Linked DNA regions of Gimesia maris. The protein of the gene in region 1 interacts with the protein of each later gene in a pairwise test. Links are inferred from orthologs where the notes say so. Each region holds a gene or a part of one and is shown in the gene's direction. Other genes may lie near its edges. The genes, in order: GmarT_RS18985 and dnaE.

Region 1 (5,690 bases):
CCGAGCAGTTTCAGTTTTTCGCGGGAAGGGACATTGCGATCTGGGTTATCGAACTCACCTGTCATAAACAGGAGAGGCGGCGTCTGCTTGTTGAAATGGAGATAGACATCACTGAGCTTATACAGTTCGGGCGCTTCATCAATCGATTTTCCCAGCCACTGATTGGAATAGGATTTATCGCCGCTTTTTCGAGAACGTTCAGCAACTGTGCCGGAAGCCATTTCCATTGGACCTGCCATTACGATTGCTGCCTGCAGCCTTGAAGTCTGATCTGTGTATCCGGCATCGTCCTGCAGCTGTTTTTCATCAGCAGCAGCCGCCATCAGGCCGACCAGGTGACCGCCGGCAGATCCGCCCACAGCACCGATCTGTTCCGGATTCACGTGATATTGTTTCGCTTCTGCTCTCAGAAACCGGACAGCCGCATTACAGTCCTGTATTCCGGCAGGGAATTTTGCTTCATGTCCCAGGCGATAGCCGACCGCCATCGTGACATAGCCACGTTCTGAAAGGGCAACCGCCAGGGCGCGGAATTTGGTTTTGTCACCTTTCATCCAGCCACCGCCATGCACGACGACGATTGCTGGGAAAGGTCCTTTCCCCGCTTTAGGGACGAAAATGTCTGCCAGCAGCTTGCGGGTTCCCGTCTGTCCGTAGACCACATTCAAATGGGGAGTGATGGTTTCCGGAACTGTGGTGGCTGGACGCTTTGATTTGCTGTCTGTTGCGGAGACAGCGGGTTCCGGCATACAGCCGTAGGCATTCATGCGCTGACGATACAGACCGCCAAAGCCTGTAATATAAAGCGAACGCATGTCCGAGTCGCCGAAGGCACAGTTGATGGGGCGTGTGGGCGTAGGGATTTTTGCCAGCAGTTTCCCCGCCGGATTCCAGATCCAGATGTCAGCAGGTCCTGCACAGTAGACGTTTCCAGCGCGGTCGACGGTCATTCCGTCTGCCCCTTTATCGGGACCGGAATCCATTTTCGCAAACAGCCGCCCGTTTTGGATGACGCCGGGACTGGCGACATCATAGGCCCAGATTTCTTTGGGAACATAGGCGGCGACGTACAGGGTTTTACCGTCCGGTGACAGGATCAGTCCATTCGGCGTTTTGATATCTTTGACAGCCACTGACTGTTTACCTTCGGGAGAAATCCAGATCACTTCACCCGAACCGGTGAGAGTGTAATAGATGCCTCCCTGCTGGTCGACGACCAGATCATTAGGTTTGCGGGGAGGTTTGGCATCCGCGGGTTGACCGGCGATGGGAGTTTTCGTTTTACCACTCAATACACAGATCTGACTGTTTCCGTTATCGGACAGAAACAGTTTGCCATGATTGAAATAGCTGGCACTGATCCGGCCGGCGTCATCCAGAAAGACCGAAACTTTACCCGTGCGCGGAGAGTAGCGATACAGTTTGCCTCCTTTGACATCCGGAAAATACAGGCTGCCTCCCCCATCCCATGCGGGGCCATCCGCCAGACCGAAATCACTGGCGATTGTTTCCAGAGCAGAAGAGGTGTCAACAATGGAATCCTCTGCGTGAACCTGATTGGATAGCATGGTAAGTGCCAGGAGTAATAGAGCGAGCGGTTTCATAGATGTTTCCTGATATCTGAGGAAAGAAGTTCCCATTTAAAGTACGCAGTTAGCCTGCCGGCTGAATATTTGACTTGTGCTTCTGCAGGGCGGGTATGGCAAAAACCACTGAGGGCACATACAATCAGGGGAGGCAATAATATCAATCCTGGATCTCCGGCTTTTTGAGCGAACCTCTGCGGCATAATTCGTATCGGAATTTCAGACAGCAAACCAGTGTTTCTGTTCTGATGTTGAATGTGAAACCAGGTTCGTCTAATTTCCATTCTCAATAAACTGAATCTGCAGATCAATCGTTAAGGGGGCGAATGAGCCTGTTCCTTACCAGAAACTTCCGCAGCCAGTCCAGGGTATTCTATTCTGTCAAATTGAAAAAATGAGAGATCACTATGAGCGAGGAAGGTCAGGATTCCGATCAGACAATTATTGAACGCCGTTTTATCAGACTGATTCAGCGGGGGCGCTGGGAGTTTGTGCAGCGAGTCAACACTACAGGAGTGGTCTGTCTATTTCCGCTGACCGTGGACCAGCGCGTGATTTTCGTTGAGCAATTCCGTCCGCCTGTGGATGCGACCGTGATTGAATTCCCGGCAGGTCTCGCGGGTGATATCGCTGGTCAGGAGGAAGAACTGCTGGAGACAGCGGCTGCCCGGGAACTCCTGGAAGAGACTGGCTACCAGGCGGGACAGATGGTGGCGCTGGGGTCGACTGTGTCCTCTGCGGGACTGACGGACGAAGCGGTCGAATTTTTTCTGGCGCTGGATCTGCAGAAAGTCGGTGCAGGAGGCGGCGATGAATCCGAAAAAATCACGGTGCACGCGGTCCCGTTTACAGAAATCGAAGACTGGCTGGATCACGCGCGACAACGGGGGTGTCTGCTGGATGCCCGGATTTACGCCGGCCTGTATTTTATCACGAAACATATTCAGAAAAACGGGTGAGCGGTTCCTGCATTCATGAAACAAAGAAGATAACATGAACTGCCGTTAATAAAGTTGATGAAACCAACATTTCCATATCAGAGAACGAGAATCAAATGAGTGAAGAATGGATTGCCGATCGGATGCATCTGATTGATGCGTCTGGCATACGTAAAGTATTTGACCTGGCAGCAAAGATGGAGAATCCGATCAACCTGAGTATCGGACAGCCCCACTTTGACACACCGGATTCCATTAAAGATGCTCTCTGTCAGGCAGTACGGGATGGTAAAAATGCCTACAGCCAGACACAGGGGATCGCGCCACTGATCGGTAAAATTCAGGCACAGGTCGATGAGAGCTACGGTCATGCCGACCGTCAGGTCTTTATCTCCAGTGGCACGAGTGGGGCATTGATGCTGGTCTTGAATGCCCTGGTCAATCCTGGTGATGAGGTAATCATTTTCGATCCGTACTTTGTAATGTATACGCACCTCACGCGTCTGGTGGGGGGGAAGCCGGTTTTCGTGGAGACCTATCCGGACTTTTCCATCGATATCGAAAAAGTCCGTGCCGCGATTACTGATCGCACAAAACTGATTCTGTTTAACAGCCCGAGTAACCCGACCGGACACGTGGCTTCTGAAGAGGAGATCCGGGCGCTGGCGGAACTGGCGGCGGAGAAAAATATTGCGCTGGTCAGCGATGAGATCTATCGTTCCTTCTGTTATGACGAGCCCTTTGTGAGTCCGGCTGCGTATAACGAGAAGGTCATCGTGATCGATGGCTTCAGTAAATCTCATTCCATGACCGGTCATCGAGTGGGCTTTGTGCATGGGCCTCAGAGCGTGGTTCAGCAGATGATCAAGCTGCAGCAATACACGTTTGTCTGCGCGCCCCATCCGGTGCAATGGGCGGCGCTGGCGGCACTGGAGTGTGATATCTCAGATCGGGTCGACGAGTATCGGGAAAAACGTAATCTGATGCGAGAGCTGCTCTCGGAAAAGTACCAGATCTCCGGTGCGCAAGGGGCGTTTTACATGTTTATCCGCACTCCCTGGGGGACAGCAACCGAGTTCTGTACTGCGGCAATTCAGAATAATCTGCTGATTATACCGGGTAATGTGTTCAGTGGTCGGGATACGCATTTTCGTATTTCGTATGCCCAGGAGAATCCGATTCTGGAGCAGGGAGCCGCAATTCTGAATCGTCTGGCAGACCATCCCATGTGAAAAATCCGTTAACGGCCTGATTAACTCCCGGCTGAAGCCGGTTTTTTGAGACAATTGAAAACTTTCTCTATACCTGAAAGGGTATCACCTCTATTATGGAGAGAGTGTGCTGCTTTCTTTCAGTGATCAAACGACTTACGATACTGCCAGATAACAACTTATGCCATCTGAAAAGCCGCAGAATAAGACCAGTAAGGTTTCAGCAGAAACCCCTGACGATCGCTCTGTCTCTCCCCCTCGTGAGCCGGAGGGGTTGCGTCTACCCCCAGTGGGCAGTTTCGTAGAAGCTGATTCCACACAGGAAACCATCTATCGTTCCAGTGAGACCACACAAAAGATACATCCCCCTGTAGAATCAGGGAGTCTGATTGGCAAACAGCTGGGAGATTTCAAGATCTTACGTAAGCTGGGGCAGGGGGGAATGGCAACCGTGTATCTGGCCGAGCAGGTTTCGCTTAAACGTGAGGCTGCCATCAAAGTCATGCACAGTGAGCTGATGAGTGATGAGACGCACGTCAGACGGTTTGAACGGGAAGCCAAAGCCGCCGCCGGATTGACCCACCCCAATATTGTCCAGGTTTATATGACAGGTGATTTTGAGGGAACGCATTATATCGCGCAGGAATATGTGCGAGGCGTCAATCTGAAAGAACATCTGGCGCGAAATACTCCGCCTGACTGTACCTTGATTTTACGGATCATGCGACAGGTTACTGCTGCCTTGAATGCTGCGGCAGAAAAGGGGATCGTGCATCGGGATATCAAACCTGAAAATATCATGATCACCTCTAGAAAACTGATCAAGGTAGCTGACTTTGGTCTGGCACAGATTGGTCAGACGGAAGAACGGGTGAACCTGACCCAGGTGGGGACCACGATGGGAACCCCCCTGTATATGAGCCCGGAGCAGGTCAACGGCAGAAACCTCGATCAGCGGAGCGATATCTATTCGCTGGGAGTGACCTGTTATCATCTGATTTCAGGTAAGCCTCCCTTTCACGGTGAGACGGCTTTGTCGATAGCTGTCAAGCATCTGAACGAAGCAGCTTACCCACTGAAAAAACGTCGCCCCGATTTACCTGAAGAACTATGCAACCTGGTGCACCGGATGATGGAAAAAGATCCGAACAAACGGCCCGGGAACGCGGCTGAGTTAATGCAGGAAATCAAAAAGATATCGGAAGACAGTCCGGGGATTCGTAAACGCAGCTGGAGTGAAATGCTCCCTTTCCAGGGAAACCGAAGTTTTCAGAAACAGCTGCTGGCATTTGTGCTCGCATCCTTCTGTCTGGGAGGCGTGGCTGCTGCGGTCGGCTGGGTGAATCGTCCTGGTAATCCGCTGGAGGCGCCCTTCACGGTCTCCGGCAATGAGGATTCGGAACCGTCGTTTATCCCTAATGAAGAAAATGCATCCAGGCAGTTCTTTCTGGCGACCCGTCTGGGTGTCAGCGAAGATGCCTGGCAGGCCGTCATCAGCAATTTTCCGGATAATGAAATCTATACACCCAAGGCTAAAATCCGCCTGGGGGTTTTGTTAATCAGGCCGGGACGGTATGAGGAAGCCAAGGCGATTTTTCAGGAACTGGTCAATTCGGGTCAGGCTGAACAGGTTACCAATGGCTATGCGGGTCTGCTTGTCTTGGAAAGCCTGAATGGTCATCCGCGAAAATCCCAGGATATCTGGGAACTTTATGTGAATAACCACCAGGAGCAACTGGATGGCGAATTGAGAGAGATCGTCTATGACGCATTGGTATGGAACCAGAATTCTCCTGAAATTGAGAAGAAAGACTATAAAAAACTGTTCGAGTCATTACAGAGCGAAGAAGAGCAGAATTTTACTCCCTGATATCGGGGGCCATGCCGGTAGGTGTTCTGAGAATCTTCGGGAGTCTCCTTGACGGAAGCGCTGTCATTTTTCAGAAAATGTTATA
Region 2 (6,938 bases), 2.0 Mb from region 1 along the record:
CAATTCGCGACGACACCCAATCTGAATCAGGAAAAAAAACATGACCGTTCAATCGGAACAAAAACTGCTTGTGACAGGGGGAACAGGTCTGGTTGGCAGCCATGTCATTCAACGCGCACGACAGGCGGGGATACCAACAGTCGCACTGGTTCGCTCTCTCGATCAGGCAGAGTACCTGAAAGAATTCGACGCCGAGCTGATTGAGGGTGATTTAACCGATAAAAACTCACTGCGTGATGCCCTGACAGGTGTCACGATCGTCGTCCACACGGCAGCCAAAGTAGGTGACTGGGGAAGTGTCGACGAATATCGAAATACCAACGTCAGAGGTTTAGAAAATCTGCTGACCGCACTCGAAGAACAATGCCTGATCAGACATTTGATTCACATCAGTTCGCTGGGAGTCTACGAAGCCCGCGATCATTATGGCACTGACGAAACAGAGCCGCCCCACGCTGCCGGCATCGATGGATATACACTGAGCAAAATTGAATCCGAACAACTGCTCCGGAAGCATTCCATCCCTTATACCGTTCTGCGTCCGGGATTCATTTATGGTCCCCGTGACCGGACGGTTCTGCCCCGTATCCTGGAGAGATTAAAATCCGGTCGATTCGCGTACCTGGGCAGCCCCGAAAAGCTGATGAATAATACCTATGTCGAACATCTGGTCGATGCCATATTCCTGGCTCTGTTCAACGAAGACGCATTGAGCCAGACATACAATATCACAGATGTCTCACTGGTCAGTAAGCGCGAATTTATTTCCACCATCGCGGAACTGGCTGAATATCCTCCACCTAAGAAAGTAGTCCCTCTGCCAGTCGCCAGAAATCTGGCCCGCGTAATGGAAGGTCTCTGGAGATTTCTGGGCAAAAAACAGGCCCCGATCCTGTCGCAGGCACGCATCAAGTTTCTGGGACTGAACCTGGATTTCAGTTCGCAAAAAGCGCAACAGGAACTGAATTATCAGCCACAAAAAACTTTTCAGCAGTCCATGAGTGCTACCATCGAATGGTTTCGCACTCATCATAAATTACCATAATTCAATTCCGCTTATGAATTCTGCGTAAAATCCATGAGAATGCAGCTGAGTGCTGGAATCTGGCAATTGACCTGCCCCATAGCTGAAAGTTAGAATAGTATCCATGGAAAGTTCACCAACGCAGTCACCTGATCAATCAGACCATCAACGGCAATCTGTTCAGAAACCGTGGTCATGGCGGCGATACATTATCACTTCCACGATCCAAGTCACTGTCTTTCTCCTTTTGTATGTGTTATCCATCGGCCCTTTATTCTGGCAGTGGTACGCTTCATTTAACTCAATGAGTTCGCCATTCTTCGCTGCGTTCTACACGCCGCTCCTGTTGGCGTGTGACCTGATTCCTCCCCTGTCTGATGGAGTGAACTGGTATATCAACCTCTGGATCGGTTGAAAAAATCTAAGTAAAGCTGCTTCGGGCTTTAAAAGAACGATGTAGTAACTCACCTCTTTCTTCTGTAATACTTTGCAGCGACAGTGTGAAATTCAAGCGTACTTTCATCAATCAAAGTACATATCAAAAACCAGAAGTGAAGTATCTTTTGGTAGATTGACAAACCAGATAATCCCCATACACTCAGGGAATGGAATGCTGTAGCAGAGTCCTCTCCAGCTTCCGGAAATCACAAATCTCTCACAGCCAGAGCTGTATTTTGCCTGGATGGCATTTATAAAAGACGGGAGCACGGAATAATATGAGCGACCCCAGACCTTTTGCTCACCTGCATTGTCACACTCACTTCAGTATGCTGGATGGTGCCAGTCGCATCCCCGAAATGGTAAGTAAAGTCAAAGAAGCGGGCATGAATTCGCTCGCGATTACTGACCACGGCAACCTGTACGGTGCGATGGACTTCTATCAGCATTGCCGCAGTCAGGACGTGAATCCCATCCTGGGGCTGGAAGCCTATATCGCCCCCCGGAGCCGTTTTGAAAAAGGGGCTTCGCGAATGAAAGAAGCCAGTTTTCACCTGACACTGCTGGCACAGAACCGGCAGGGGTTCGAAAACCTGATCAAGCTCTCTTCGGCATCCTACCTGGAAGGTTTCTATTACAAACCCCGTATCGACAAGGAAATCCTGGAGGCACACAGTGAAGGCCTGATTCTGCTGACAGGCTGCGCCGCCGGTGAACTGTCACACCACATTCTGGGTGAAGACTGGGAAGAAGCAGAAAAATTATGCGCCTGGTATGAAAAAGTGTTTGGCGACCGAGTCTATATGGAAATCCAGAATGCAGGTCTGGAAATACAGCGGCAGTGCCTGGAAGGAACCGTGGATCTGGCCAACCGCATGGGATTGCCTCTCGTCGCGACCAATGATGCACACTATGTCGATCAAAAAGATGCCGAAGCGCAGGATGTCTTGCTCTGCGTGAGTACACGCGCCGTCGTCAGCGATGAAAAACGCATGAAAATGACCGGTGACCAGTTCTTTGTACGTACCCAGGATGAGATGTATAATGCATTCCCCGGACTTGAAGATGCGGTCGCCAGAACCCAGGAACTTGCAGAACGCGTCGACATCCAGATGTCGGATAAAAAGTTCTACCCGGTATTCCAGCCACCAGATAATTTGACCGACACGCAATACCTGCGAAAACTTTGCGAAGAACGTCTGCCCATAAAATACGGCGACGAATTGACGCAGGCGCACTGGGATCGACTCGATCTGGAGCTCGGCGTGATTGAACAAATGGGTTATTCCAGTTACTTCCTGATCGTCTGGGATTTCGTGCAGTTTGCCGAAAACGAAGGGATCCCCTGTACGGCTCGTGGATCAGCGTGTGGTGCCATCGTCGCATTTCTGCTCGGAATGTCCCAGGTCTGCCCGCTCAAGTATGACCTGCTGTTTGAGCGATTTCTGGATCCCAGCCGTACCGAACCGCCCGATATCGATATCGACTTCTGTCGTGATCGACGCCAGCTGGTGATCGATTACACCAAGCAGAAGTATGGTGAAAAAAGCGTGGCACAGATCGGCACCTTTGGAACATTGAAAGCCAAAGCGGCGATTCGTGACGTAGGACGTGCGCTCGGCGTTCCCCTGGCGCGAGTCAATGAAATTGCCAAGATGATCCCGGAATCATTGGGGATCAAACTGAAAGACGCGTTAAAAGAAAGCCCCGATCTGCAATCTGCCTACGATCAGGATTCGGAGATCAAACGACTGCTCGATCTGGCCATGCAGCTGGAAGGACTATGCCGCAGTGCAGGCACACACGCGGCAGGCGTCGTGGTGGCTGACCTGCCGCTCTCTGAAGTTGTTCCGCTGCAGTCCATTACCGGTAAGACCGACATCATTACACAATGGGATGGTCCCACCGTCGAATCGGTGGGACTGCTCAAGATGGACTTCCTGGGACTGCGCAATCTGACAATTCTGGACAAAGCCGTTCAAAACGTCAAAAAACATCGGGGCATCGATATCAATCCGCATAAGCTCCCCCTGGATGATCAGGAAACCTTTGAACTGCTCCAGCGAGGAGAAACCAAAGGGATCTTTCAGCTGGAAAGTGGCGGGATGCGTGATCTGCTGACCAAAATGAAGCCGGACAAGTTCGAAGATATTATCGCAACTTCCGCTCTGTACCGACCGGGCCCTCTGGAAGGGGGGATGGTGATGCAGTACGTGGATGTAAAAAACAACCGGATCCCGATTCCCAAAGTTCATCCCATTGTCGATGAAATTCTGGATGAGACCTACGGCGTGATGGTCTACCAGGAACAGGTCATGCGGATTCTGAACCGCGTCGGAGGCATCGAACTTTCTGCAGCGTACCGCTGTATTAAAGCGATCAGTAAGAAAAAGCTGAAAATCATTGCCGACTTCAGGGATCAATATCTCGAAGGCGCCAAAAAAAGTGGCGTGGATGTCAAACTGGCAACGGACCTGTTCGAAATGATCGAAAAGTTCGCTGGTTACGGGTTCAATAAATCACACTCGACCGCCTACGGTGGAGTCGCCTACGCGACCGCATATCTGAAAGCGCATTACCCCAAAGAATTCATGGCGGCTTTACTCTCCTGCGGCATGGAAAGTCATGAGCGAATCACCGAACACGTTGATGACTGTCGCCGTATGAAAATCGAAGTACTCCCGCCAGACATCAATCGCTCCGAAGTAGAATTCAGCGTAGATGGTGAAAAGATCCGCTTTGGCATGGGGGCGATTAAAGGGGTTGGCGAACAGGTACTTGAAGCTGTCGTTAAAGAGCGTGAAGAGAATGGCCCTTTTACCAGCCTGTACAACCTGTGTGAACGCGTCGATCCTAAAACCCTCAACAAGAGCACGCTTGAAACCCTGATCAAGGCAGGGGCCCTCAACAGCCTCGGCGGGAACCAGGCGCAGTTAATGCTCACAGTTGAGCGTGCAGTGCAATCCGCCTTGAATATTCATCGCGACCGGGCACGCGGTCAGAAGAGTCTGTTTGGCGACGAAACGGTTGACGAAGAAACCGGTGCAGAAGAAGAAGCATCATTGCCGGAAGCAGAAGACTGGCCGCGCGCACAAAAACTGGGCGCCGAAAAAGAAGTCTTCGGCTTTTATCTCACTTCACACCCACTGGCTGAGATGGGAACCTCGCTTACCAAATATGCTCAAAATCAGACCAATGAACTGGCAGAAATGGATGACCGGGTCGAAGTCATTCTGGCAGGCATGGTTTCTTCGATCAAAATGGCAGCCACGAAAAAACCAAGCAAGAACGGGAACACCCGCTATGTGAACTTTGACCTCGAAGATCCGCACGGACTGGTTCGCTGTATCATGTGGCCCGAACAGTTCGCATCAATGGGCGAGAAGGTCAAGATGGAAGCAATGGTCATTATCAAAGGGAAAATCGACAAACGGGGCAGGGAACCCAATGTTATTGTCGATCAGCTGCTCACCTTGAATGATGCCCGGAAGCAGTTTACCGATCGTCTGGCTATCAATTTTAAGCGCGGAGTACACACCAGGCAGGATATGGTCAATGTTCACGATGTATTGACGCAGTTTCCCGGCCAGACAGAAGTCATTCTGGTCGTCGATTCGGTAGACCAGGAGAAGCCGGGCACACAGCTGCGGTATGTACTCAACCCTCCCGGTAGTCTGCGCGTTTCCTGCAGTAATGAATTTGAAACACAGTTAACTGCCGTCATCGGACAAAGCCATATACATTTCCATACACCGGTCAAGAAAAAAAATACCAATGGAAGTCTGGGCCGGTAACCCTTTTGCATCTACAGACTGTATTTAAAGTACCTGTTCTGCCATTTTTAAAGAAATCTTGGTGTTCCCTGCTGCCGAAAATAAGATATAGTTACGCTGCAATCGGGTCGTTTTGTTGTTCCAGGGACTTAATTGATGAAAAAAACGGGAATCGTGATATTGGCGCTGGTTGGACTTGCAGCTGCCTTCCTGTATCCTTCCGCGAATTCAAATCGTAGACAGTCAGGCAGAGCTCAGACTCACAATCAGAAACGGGTTCTGCATCAGATTCCAGCTCGTGTGACTTCCAAAATCAAACCTGCTGAAACCCAACATCAGCCTGAATCCAATCAGAAATCCGCAGAACTTACCCCTGAAGAACTCCTGGCACGTCTCGTTGGAAAATGGGAACAGACCAAAAGTACCAGCAGGCAGATCCTGACCATTAATGAAAACGGTACAGCCACAATGGTAATTGAACCACAGGGGATCTGGCGTTCGGTTCTGGGCAAAAAAGTCACAATCGATATCGAATGGCGATTAAACGCCGCCACTTTGACATTACGGGCTGTCGGCGGGAGTCCAGAAAACAAGCTGGATTACATCAAACAACTCTGGGGAAGTGAGTTTGTACGTGAGATTCACTCGATCGAAGAAAAAATGTTCACATTGAGGGATGACCAGGGAGATGTCAGTCAGAAGTGGATTCGAACATCCTATTAAACTGATTCAGAAAATCCTCAAAACAGCCCCTCCCCATGACAGCCAGCTTACTTGTACTCTCCCTGATTTCGCCTATCATAGAGCACTACAAGACCCTGACATCAACTGCACACTCTTACACAGCCCGAAATCCTGTCCTGCCACAACAATGCGTCGGTGGATTCAGAAGACATTCAGGGTCCATGATGTGCTGACTGATACAGGCTCCGAATTCCATAATTTTCGCCGGAACGCCCGGCCTACTTCGCAAAACTCGCTCCTTCTGCACTGAAAGATATCTTTGATGAACAATCAGGTCACTTCATCTCCTTCACGCTGGCAAATACTCGCAGATCAGGTTTTAACCGGTTACCAGATCACCCGTGAAGAAGGCTTGGAAATCCTAAACTCAAGTGATGATGAATTGCTGGACCTGCTGTCTGCCACCTATCGCATCCGACAGAAACATTTTGGAAAACAGGTACAACTTTACTACCTGAAAAACGCTAAAAGTGGTCTCTGCCCGGAAGATTGTGGCTACTGTTCACAGGCTCGTGGTTCCAAGGCTGATATTCCTAAATACCGCATGCTCAATGAAGAAAAACTGCTCGAAGGTGCGAAAGCCGCTGATGAAGCGAAAGCGGGAACCTACTGTATCGTCGCCAGTGGACGTGGACCGACAGATAAAGAAGTGGAGCATGTCGCTTCTGTCGTGGAAAAAATCAAATCCTCGTTTGATTTGCGAATCTGCTGCTGCCTGGGTCTTTTGAATGAAGATCAGGCGAAACGTCTGCAGCAGGCCGGTGTGAATCGCATCAATCATAATTTGAATACCAGCCGCGAATATTACGAAAAAATCTGTACCACGCACACCTATGAAGATCGCCTGCAGACATTGAAAGTAGCCCGGGAAGCCGGCATGGAACTCTGCAGTGGCCTGATTGTGGGTATGGGCGAAGTCCCGGAAGACATTGTCGACGCCACTTTCGAACTCCGCGAAC

Evidence for each region.
Region 2: the proteins of GmarT_RS18985 (region 1) and dnaE interact in binary tests that used the Escherichia coli proteins (3 or more experiments, as listed by UniProt). The link is inferred for Gimesia maris from one-to-one orthologs.

What each region holds. Positions count from the first base shown.
Region 1 is NZ_CP042910.1:5,154,964-5,160,653, reverse strand. The notes cover bases 1,902-4,698. They hold GmarT_RS18985 (pyridoxal phosphate-dependent aminotransferase), read left to right. Parts: upstream 1,902-2,640; coding sequence 2,641-3,756; downstream 3,757-4,698. Other genes in these bases: GmarT_RS18980 (serine/threonine protein kinase), read left to right, coding at 3,917-4,698; GmarT_RS18990 (NUDIX hydrolase), read left to right, coding at 1,994-2,545. Outside these bases: GmarT_RS18995 (SMP-30/gluconolactonase/LRE family protein), read right to left, coding at 1-1,604; more of GmarT_RS18980, read left to right, coding at 4,699-5,605. UniProt on the Escherichia coli protein: Shows aminotransferase activity with methionine and histidine as substrates, and to a lesser extent also with phenylalanine.
Region 2 is NZ_CP042910.1:3,143,399-3,150,336, reverse strand. What follows is about bases 1,412-5,456. They hold dnaE (DNA polymerase III subunit alpha), read left to right. Parts: upstream 1,412-1,740; coding sequence 1,741-5,256; downstream 5,257-5,456. Other genes in these bases: GmarT_RS11720 (hypothetical protein), read left to right, coding at 5,392-5,456. Outside these bases: GmarT_RS11730 (NAD-dependent epimerase/dehydratase family protein), read left to right, coding at 41-1,045; more of GmarT_RS11720, read left to right, coding at 5,457-5,958; biotin synthase BioB, read left to right, coding at 6,242-6,938. UniProt on the Escherichia coli protein: DNA polymerase III is a complex, multichain enzyme responsible for most of the replicative synthesis in bacteria. This DNA polymerase also exhibits 3' to 5' exonuclease activity. The alpha chain is the DNA polymerase catalytic subunit.